DNA from 3 places in the Streptomyces sp. NPDC127177 genome. Region 2 is predicted to be linked to each of the others. Evidence: riboswitches for the same ligand, from Rfam matches in the RefSeq annotation. Region 2 holds a riboswitch; each other region holds the start of a gene.
What was found. A riboswitch is a leader RNA that binds a small molecule or an ion and turns the genes downstream of it on or off. The one in region 2 is predicted to bind cobalamin.
Positions count from the first base shown of each region.

Region 1: another riboswitch for cobalamin. It lies ahead of ACFVJX_RS06020 (ABC transporter substrate-binding protein); the one in region 2 lies ahead of ACFVJX_RS26745 (ribonucleoside-diphosphate reductase subunit alpha).
Region 3: another riboswitch for cobalamin. It lies ahead of ACFVJX_RS11035 (FecCD family ABC transporter permease); the one in region 2 lies ahead of ACFVJX_RS26745 (ribonucleoside-diphosphate reductase subunit alpha).

Region 1 is NZ_JBHXUW010000005.1:152,004-155,248, reverse strand. It holds gene ACFVJX_RS06030 (glycoside hydrolase) at 1-30, opposite strand, end outside; gene ACFVJX_RS06025 (GH25 family lysozyme) at 397-1,236, opposite strand; cobalamin riboswitch at 1,674-1,860, shown strand; gene ACFVJX_RS06020 (ABC transporter substrate-binding protein) at 1,893-3,245, shown strand, end outside.
Region 2 is NZ_JBHXUW010000049.1:37,998-41,242, reverse strand. It holds gene mctP (monocarboxylate uptake permease MctP) at 1-447, shown strand, start outside; gene ACFVJX_RS26750 (GNAT family N-acetyltransferase) at 562-1,074, shown strand; cobalamin riboswitch at 1,134-1,264, shown strand; gene ACFVJX_RS26745 (ribonucleoside-diphosphate reductase subunit alpha) at 1,406-3,245, shown strand, end outside.
Region 3 is NZ_JBHXUW010000013.1:111,434-114,678, reverse strand. It holds gene ACFVJX_RS11040 (hypothetical protein) at 1-742, shown strand, start outside; cobalamin riboswitch at 997-1,127, shown strand; gene ACFVJX_RS11035 (FecCD family ABC transporter permease) at 1,227-2,336, shown strand; gene ACFVJX_RS11030 (ABC transporter ATP-binding protein) at 2,336-3,118, shown strand; gene ACFVJX_RS11025 (ABC transporter substrate-binding protein) at 3,134-3,245, shown strand, end outside.

The sequences.
Region 1 (3,245 bases), on a different contig from region 2:
ACGGTAGCTCCTGCGGCGCGTGGCATTCATGGGAGTTCCTTCCGTCAAGCAGGGGTGGGGGGAGGACCGTGGGGGTCCGTCATGCTATGGGAGCGCTCCCAAGCGCAAGGGCACCGTACGAAGTCCGCGACGCCCACGGCAAGGAGTCGTGCTCCAATGGCGCGAACTAGTCGTTGCGTCCGTGTCGGCGAACCTGTGGATTCCGTACGTACGGGGCGAGGGGCCTGCCCCATCGGCTCCCTTCCTCCGCCTCACCGCTGAGCCGTCGGCGTCTTTCGGCCAGGCGCGACTCCCGTCCCAGGTGCGCACCGACGGTGCACGAGGGGTGCCCCGGCCGGATGAATCCGACCGGGGCACCCGGATGGCCCGCGGCGGGCCGGTGTGTCCGCCGGTACGTCAGGCGGTGTTGTTGGCCAGGGCCAGCAGGCGGCTGGCGTCACCGCTGAACCGGTCGCGGTCCACGGCGCCGGAGATGCCGCCCACCGAGCCGGAGTCGGTGTACTGCCAGAAGGTCCAGTACGGGAAGCCCGCCGGAACGGAGGGGTTGGACGCGCTGGTCCAGTGCGCCACGAAGAGGGGGCTGCGGGCGGACATGCCGCTCCATCCGCCGGTGCAGGAACTCCACCAGCTGGCGCTGGTGTAGATGACTACGTCGCGGCCCGTCCGGGACTTGTACGTGTTGTAGAAGTCGAGGATCCACGACTGCATGGCGGCGGCCGTCTTGCCGTAGCAGCCGCCCTCCAGGTCGAGCATCCCGGGCAGCGTCAGATTGTCCCGGGACCACGCTCCGCCGTTACTGGCGAAGTAGTTGGCCTGCGTCGCCCCGGTGGAGAGGTTGGGGCGCGCGAAGTGGTAAGCGCCCCGGATCACCTTCGCGTTGTACGCGTTGACGTAGTTGGTGTTGAAAGTCGGGTCCTTGTAGGTGGTGGACTCCGTCGCCTTGATGTAGGCGAACTGGATTCCCGCCGCCTTCACCGACGCCCAGTTGATCGTCCCCTGGTAGTGCGACACGTCGACGCCTGCGAGCGTCGCCTTCGTCGACACGTCGTCCTCGGTGGTGGGCGACACCTGCCGCGTGTCCGCCTTGAAGCTCTCGCCGTCGGCGAGGTAACCGGCGCCCATGTAGCCGTCACCGAGGGGGATGTCGCCGCTTGCGCGTACGGGTTGTGCCGCTGCCGGGCCGGCCGACACGAACGGGACGAGCCCCATGGTCAGCCCGAGGATCCCGGCCACCATCATCTTGCGCAGTGCGGGTCTGGGGTTGTGGGTTCGAGTTAACAACGGGTTCCTCCTGGTGTGACGATGCGGACGATGGATCTACCCGCGTAGCGGAAGGGCCGGCGGCGAGCGCCGGTGCGGATCCGATACGCGAGGGATGGCGGTGCGAACGTTCCGTCAGCTGACCGTGCCGCACGAGGAGCATGTTGATGCGGACACGTCATGAGTGACGCACGGACCGGCTCGCCACGTAAAGGGGGCACCGGTGTACCTCTAAGGTCTAGACCGGTGGAGAAGTCGCTCAGCTGCGATTACGGCAGGTACCGGCCGAGAACTTTCTCCGTCGTGAAACTTCTTGCGGCAGAAGACGGCGGGTGTCGCCCCCGCTCGATGCCGTGGGCGGCCGGCTCCGGCTGCCGAGGCCGGTGGAGGGTGACCGGGCTCCGGCCCCCGTCACCCCGTGCGTCACAATGAGCCCACAAGGCGATGGGGACCAGGAAGCCGGTGCGATTCCGGCGCGGTCCCGCCACTGTGACCGGGGAGCGAATCTCCTGCACGCCACTGTCCGCGTCCGCGGGCGGGAAGGCGGAGGCGAGCGACGATCCGGGAGCCAGGAGACTGACCCGTCGCCGGTCTGACGTTCAGGGGCGAGGACACCCCGGAGAGGATCGACTGTGACGACGCATGCCCTCAGGACGGGCCCCGAGGACCGGCCGCAACCCGGCAGACGAGCCGTGCTGGCCGCCGGAGGGGCACTGGCGCTGGCAGCGTCCGGCCTGCTCACCGGCTGTGGCGGCGACACGAAGGACGGCGGGAGCGGCGACCGGTTCCGTGCCGCGTTCACGTCGGGTGGCTCCCAGGAGACCCTGGACCCGCACGTCGCCCCCAACTTCGTCGACCAGGCCCGCGCCAAGGCCCTCTACGACACGCTGGGCACGTACGCCGATGACATGTCGGTACGCGAACGGCTCGCGGAGTCCTGGGAGAGCGACGCCTCCGGTACCCGGTGGCGCGTGCGGCTGCGTGCGGCCCGCTTCCACGACGGGAAGCCGGTCACCGCCGAGGACGTCCTCTACAGCTACCGGCGCGCCGCGGACCCCGAGGTCGGTTCGCCCTCGCAGGTACTGCTGTCGGCCATCGACCTCACCGCGAGCCGGGCGGACAGTGAGCGGTCCGTCACCTTCGTGCTCAAGGCGCCGAACTTCGAGTTCCCCACCGTGTTCGCCGGACCCGGCACCGAGATAATCCCCGACGGTACGACGGACTTCCGCAAGCCCGTCGGTTCCGGCCCCTTCACCTACGTGTCGTTCACTCCCGGCGGCACCGCCCGCTACCGGCGGTGGGCGGACCACTGGGACGGCGCCCCGCACATCGCCGAGCTGGAGATCGTTCCCGCGAACGAGGAATCGGCCCGGCTCAACGCGCTGCTGTCGGGACAGGTGCACTACGCGGCCGACATGGCCGGGGCCTCCGTGGAGCGGCTGAAGAAGGACGGCTCGATCCGCCTGCTGACGGCCGCGCGCGCCACCGCCCAGCAGCTCCTGCTGCGTACCGGCCGCGCCCCGTTCGACGACCCGCGCCTGATACGTGCCGTGCAGCTGGGCATCGACCGGCCGGCCCTCGTCCGTATCGCCCTGGCCGGCCACGGTGAGGCCGGCAACGACCTGTTCGGTATGGGGCTGCGCGGCTATCCCGACGACATCGCGCCCCGCGAACGCGACATCGACGAGGCGCGCAAGCTGGTGCGGGCCGCCGGCGCGGACGGGGCGCACATCACGGTGGAGACCAGCGCGGTCGACGCCGCGTGGGAACCAGCGGCGGACCTGATGGCACGCCAGCTACGGGAGGTCGGGCTGAAGGTGACCGCCAACACCCGGGCAGCCAGCACCTACTTCAGCGAGATCAAGACCAAGGGCGTCGCCGCCTTCAACACCACCTCCACCCTGCCCGTCTCCGACTTCCTCCAGCAAAGAGTCCGCGGCGGCGCCGCCCGCAACCAGACCCAGTACGCCTCCAAGAAGTTCGAC
Region 2 (3,245 bases):
GGCGCGCTCGCCTTCGTCCTCACCATGGACAAGACGGTCGCGATCAACTTCCAGCTGCTCGGCGGGATCTGGATCCTCCAGACGATGCCGGCCCTGGTCGGCGGTCTGTTCACCCGGTGGTTCCACCGCTGGGCGCTGCTCGCCGGCTGGGCGGTCGGCATGGTCTACGGGACGGCCGCCGCGTACGGGGTCGCCAGCCCGACCCAGGCGCACTTCGGCGGGTCCTCCAAGGAGATCCCGGGCCTCGGTGAGATCGGCTACATCGGCCTCACGGCGTTCGTGCTGAACATCGTGGTCACCGTCGTCCTCACCTTCGTCCTGAACGCTCTGAAGGCCCCCGCGGGGATCGACGAGACCGCTCCGGACGACTACACCGCGGACGCCGGCGATCCGGGCGTCAAGACGGAGCTCCCGCCGGCCACGGCCGGCGCACCGGGCGGCCACTGACGACACCGGGTACGGGCCGTCGCACCCCCGCGCGCAGGGGGTGCGGCGGCCCGTTCGCGTGCCCGGCGGAAATCGCTTGCGGGCACGGCCGGGGAGTGCGGCAGACTTCCGTCCATGGACATAACGATCCGGCCGGTCGAGCCCTCCGAACACGCCCTCCTCGGCGAGATCACCGCCGAGGCGTACCTCGGTGACGGGCTGCTGGACTTCGGCGCCGACGACCCCTACCTGGTGCACCTGCGCGACGTCACCCGGCGGGCCGCCGAGGCCGAGGTGCTCGTCGCGGCCGACACGCGGGGCCGCGTCCTGGGCGGCGTGACGTACGCCCCGCCGGGAAACCGGTGGGCCGATATCGCGGCCCCGGACGAAGCCGAGTTCCGGATGCTGGCGGTCTCCCACGAGGCCCGGGGCGCGGGGGCGGGCGAGGCGCTCGTGCGGGCCTGTATCGAGCGCGCACGAGGCACCGCCGGGGTCAGGGGGATCGTCCTGTCGACGCAGCCGACCATGCACGGCGCCCATAGGATCTATGCGCGCCTCGGCTTCGTACGGACCCCCGAGAAGGACTGGAGTCCCCTCGAAGACCTCAAGCTGCTGACGTACCGCCTGGAGCTTCGGCCGGGTTCATAGGGCAAGGCCGATATCTCGCGCGACACAACATGTGGGGGCTGCCGCATCCGGCTGCCCCCACATGTATGCTCAACCTCGTTGTCGCCGCAGGGAAATCCGGTGCGAATCCGGAACTGTCCCGCAACGGTGTACTCGGTGCGCTTTTGTGCACCCGTGAGTCCGAGGACCTGCCGACAGCGCATCCGGCTCGACCGATCCGGATGCCCAGACGTCCGGGCCTCGTGGATGGGCCGGTGGACGCCGCACGGAGTGCTGCCCTGCCCCGGGTCCCGCTCCGCCCGGCTGCCCCGCTCCCTCCACCGGCCCCGAGCCGAGCGAGGGAGAGCACCACGTGACCATCGCGCCAGCCGATCCGGTTTCAGCGGCCGAGTCCGAAGCAGCCGAGTCCGAAGCGGTCCGGTCCGGCGGACCCGCGCAGGACGGACCGGGGACCGCACTGCTGCGGACCCTCACCGACCTCACCGCGGATCTGCCCGACACCGACCCCGGACGCGTCGCCGCCGCCGCGCTGCGCGGCCGCAACGCCCGGTCGGACGAGGCGGAACTGCGCTCGCTGGCCACCGAGGCCGCCGCGGGTCTGATCTCCGAGGACCCCGCCTACTCCCGGCTCGCCGCCCGTCTCCTCACCCGCTCCATCGCGGACGAGGCAGCCGGACAGGGCGCGACGTCCTTCTCCGCCTCGGTCGCCGTCGGACACCGCGAGGGTCTGATCGCGGACCGCACCGCCGAGTTCGTGACGCTCCACGCCGCGGCCCTCGACGCGCTGGTCGGGCAGGCACTCACCGACGGTGCCGACGACCGCTTCGGCTACTTCGGCCTGCGCACCCTGCACAGCCGCTACCTGCTGCGCCACCCGATCACCCGCCAGGTCGTCGAGACCCCGCAGCACTTCATGCTGCGCGTCGCGGCCGGACTGGCCGAGGACGACTCCCAGCGCGCCCTCGACGACGTCGCCGCGCTGTACGGGCTGATGAGCCGGCTGGACTACCTGCCCTCGTCCCCGACGCTCTTCAACTCCGGTACCCGGCACCCCCAGATGTCCTCCTGCTACCTGCTGGACTCGCCGCTGGACGAGCTCGACTCGATCTACGACCGCTACCACCAGGTGGCGCGGCTCTCCAAGCACGCGGGCGGCATCGGCCTCTCGTACTCCCGTATCCGTGCCCGGGGTTCGCTGATCCGCGGCACCAACGGGCACTCCAACGGCATCGTCCCGTTCCTGAAGACGCTCGACGCCTCCGTCGCCGCGGTCAACCAGGGCGGCCGGCGCAAGGGCGCCGCCGCCGTCTACCTGGAGACCTGGCACGCGGACATCGAGGAGTTCCTCGAACTGCGCGACAACACCGGTGAGGACCAGCGGCGCACGCACAACCTCAACCTGGCGCACTGGATCCCGGACGAGTTCATGCGCCGGGTCGACGCGGACGGCGAGTGGTCGCTGTTCTCCCCCGCCGACGTGCCGGGCCTGGTCGACCTGTGGGGCGACGAGTTCGACGCCGCGTACCGGGCCGCCGAGGCCAAGGGCCTGGCCCGCAAGACCATGCCGGCCCGTGAGCTGTACGGCCGCATGATGCGGACCCTCGCGCAGACCGGCCAGGGCTGGATGACGTTCAAGGACGCCTCCAACCGGACCGCCAACCAGACCGCCGAGCCCGGCCGCGTCGTGCACTCGTCGAACCTGTGCACCGAGATCCTGGAAGTCACCGACGACGGCGAGACGGCCGTCTGCAACCTGGGTTCGGTCAACCTCGGCGCGTTCGTCGCCGACGGCACCATCGACTGGGAGCGCCTGGACGCCACCGTGCGCACCGCCGTGACCTTCCTCGACCGGGTCGTGGACATCAACTTCTACCCGACCGAGCAGGCCGGGCGCTCCAACGCCCGCTGGCGGCCGGTGGGCCTGGGCGCGATGGGCCTCCAGGACGTCTTCTTCCAGCTGCGGCTGCCCTTCGACTCCCCCGAGGCCCGCGCGCTCTCGACGAGGATCTCCGAGCGCATCATGCTCGCGGCCTACGAGGCGTCCTGCGATCTCGCCGAGCGTCCCCAAGCAGCTTCGGCAGGCTCCGGTGCAGGGGGGACGACCCCCGCGGGTCCCTTCCCCGCCTGGTCCGAGACGCGTGCCGCCCGCGGTGTGCTGCACCCCGACCACTACGACACCGAGCTGAACTGGC
Region 3 (3,245 bases), on a different contig from region 2:
CACCGCCGCCGAGCGCGCCGGCGCCGGCGCGGATCTCCGCGACCGCCTGGTCACCGCCGCCGTCAACTGCCAGAAGCGGCACATCACCTCCGACGCGTACCTGCAGTGCTTCCCGCAGGAGCAGCCGTTCGACGTGACGTATCTGGACCGGCGCGCCGACGTCGTCGTCCGGATGTGGACGCAGCAGATGCCGAAGCACTGGAAGGGCTACGCCGAATACCGGATCCAGGTCTTCACCAAGCTGCTCTTCCAGAGCAATCAGGTCTTCTGGAACGGCACCCACGTCAACGCCGGCGCCCGGCTCCACCCGGAGGTGCGCAAGGAGCCACTGAACGACACCCTGAGGGGCGCGCTGCGCAACTACGTGACCGGCGCCGCCCGCGACCTGCCTCTGCTGTTCCAGGGCTGGTTCTGGCTGGCCGTCTCGCTGGTGCTCGTGCTGCGCCGCCGGTGGCCCGGCCCGTACTCCCGGGAACTGCGGCTCCTCGGGGCCAGCTCGCTCCTGTACATCCTGGCCTACCTGCCCACCGCTCCCGAGTCCAACTACCGTTACGTGTACTGGCCCGCGCTCTCCGGGACCGTCGCGCTCACCCTCATCGCCATCACCTTCGCTGCACGTCGCCGCGCGGCGGCCGGGAGCACCGCCGACGCCCCGGACCTCCGGCCCGCCGTGCCGCCGGCGGGCCGGGCCCCCGACGCCGCATCGGCGGGACCGCGTGAGGACGCCGGCGCCGCGGTGTGACGACGACTGGAGGGGTTCCGCCGATCGCGAGGCATCGGGCCGTATCGCCCGGCGGAACACTTCAGGAGGGTCACGTCGAACCGCTGCTGGATCCTTCCCAGGCCATCGGCTCAGTACCTCCCGCAGTACGGGGAGTATCAGTAGCCCGTCAGCCCGTCAGCCCGTCAGCTCGTCGCACTCGACTGCGGCTGGGACTGGGAGAGGCCACCGTGCGGGCGGCCGGCCCCAGGTCCGGGGCGTGCACCTGTGTCATCCGGTACCCGCTAAGCTGCAATCGCCCCGCGGGGGAAGTCCGGTCGAATTCCGGCGCTGACCCGCAACGGTAGGCGGAGCCCGCCCCATGGCTCCGCAAGCCCGATTACCCGTGGCGGTGATAGCTCCCGTCAATTCGCCGTGGACTGCGAGAGGCGCTGCGTAGGCGCTTCGCGTCCGGGCCGTTCCTTCGATCGTAGGGTGCACGGCCTGAGGTGAAAGCGATCCGATCGTGGTCACTCCCCTCGAACGCATACCTGCCGCACCCTCGCGCGCGGCACGCACCGGTGGCGGACCCGCCCCTCCCCGGCGTGCGCCCCTGCCACTTCTGGTGATCACTCTCGGTGCTCTGCTGCCGCTCTCTCTTGTCTGCGGCGCGGGTATCGGGGCCTCCGGGATCTCCTGGGGAGAGGTGGTGCGCTACCTGTGGGCCGGTCTGACGGGAGGGTCGATCTCTCCCGGCGACGTCCCCGGGTACACCATCGTGTGGGAACTGCGTTTTCCGCGTGCCGTGCTGGCCGCGGTCGTCGGAGCAGGCCTGTCGGCCATCGGCGTCGCGGTGCAGGCCATGGTCCGTAACGCCCTGGCCGACCCGTTCGTCCTCGGCATCTCCTCCGGTGCGGCTGTCGGTGCGAACGCCGTACTCATCTTCGGAGTGTTCGGCGCGCTCGGCGTCTGGGCCCTGTCCACGGCAGCCTTCCTCTCCGCGCTTCTCGCGATGATGCTCGTCTACGCGATCGCCCGCAGCGCTCGTGGCCTCACCCCGCTGCGACTGGTCCTGACGGGCACGGCCATGTACTACGGCTTCTCGGCCGTCACGACGTTCATGGTGTTCGCCGCAGAACGGGGTGAGGCCGCCCGTTCGGCCATGATGTGGATGCTCGGCAGTCTCGGAGGCGCCACCTGGTCCTCCGTGCCGATTGCCGCGGGCGTCACGGCGGGTGGCCTGGCACACCTCGCGTGGTCGGCCCGCCGCCTCAACGCCCTGGCGATGGGCGACGAGACCGCCGCCGCCCTCGGCGTGGACGCGGGAAGGCTGCGCAAGGAGCTGTTCCTGGTCTCCGCCGCGGTCACCGGGGCGCTGGTCGCGGTGAGCGGCGCGATCGGCTTCGTCGGTCTGATGGTCCCGCATGCCGCACGGATGATGGTCGGCGCGGACCACCGCAGGCTGCTGGCTGTCGCACCGCCGGCGGGCGCCGTGCTGCTGGTCTGGGTGGACATCCTCTCGCGTGTGCTGCTCGCCCCGGCCGAACTGCCGGTCGGCGTGCTGACCGCGATGATCGGCGTGCCGTGCTTCGTCCTGCTCATGCGCCGCCGCTCCTACACCTTCGGGAGCGCATGATGCAGATCGAGATCGATGACCTCACCGTCGAGATCGCCGGTGTGCGTCTCGTCGAGGAGATCACGCTGCGAGCGGGGGAGGCCCAGCTTGTCGGCCTCGTGGGGCCCAACGGCAGTGGCAAGTCCACCCTGTTGCGCTGTGTGTACCGGGCCCTGAGCCCCTCGGCCGGAACGGTCCGGATCGGTGGCGAGGACCTGCACGCGATGAGCCCGCGTGAAGGTGCCCGCAGGCTGGCCGCGCTTCCCCAGGAGTCGACGTACGAGTTCGACTTCACCGTCGCCGAGATCGTGGCGATGGGAAGGATGCCGCACCAGGGGCCGACAGCACGCGTGTCCGACGAGGACCGGCGGAGGTGCGAGGAGGCACTGGCTGAGGTCGGGGCCGCGCACCTGGCCGACCGGGGTTTCCTGACCCTGTCCGGAGGCGAGAAACAGCGGGTGCTGATCGCCCGAGCCATGGCCCAGCAGCCGCGGGTTCTGATACTCGACGAGCCCACCAACCATCTGGACATCGCGCAGCAGTTGGAGGTGCTGGCCCTGGTCCGTGCCAGCGGGCTGACCGTGCTCACCGCTCTGCACGACCTCAATCTCGCCGCGCTCCACTGCGACCTCCTCCATGTGATCGACCGTGGCCGGATTGTCGCCTCGGGCGCTCCGCACGACGTACTCACCCCCGAGTTGCTGGCCGAGGTCTTCGGCGTACGGGCGCATCGAGTACCGCACCCGGAGACCGGCGCGGTACAGCTGATCTTCGACCGTCTCCTCCCCGTCACCCCTTCCTGAGGAACAACTGCCACCATGCCCAACCTGATACGTCCCGCCGCACTCGGCCTCGCGCTCACCGCCGTCATGGCCCTCAGCGCCTGTGGAGCGAACGTCGCCCCACAGAGCGGAGAAGAGGGAGCGAAGG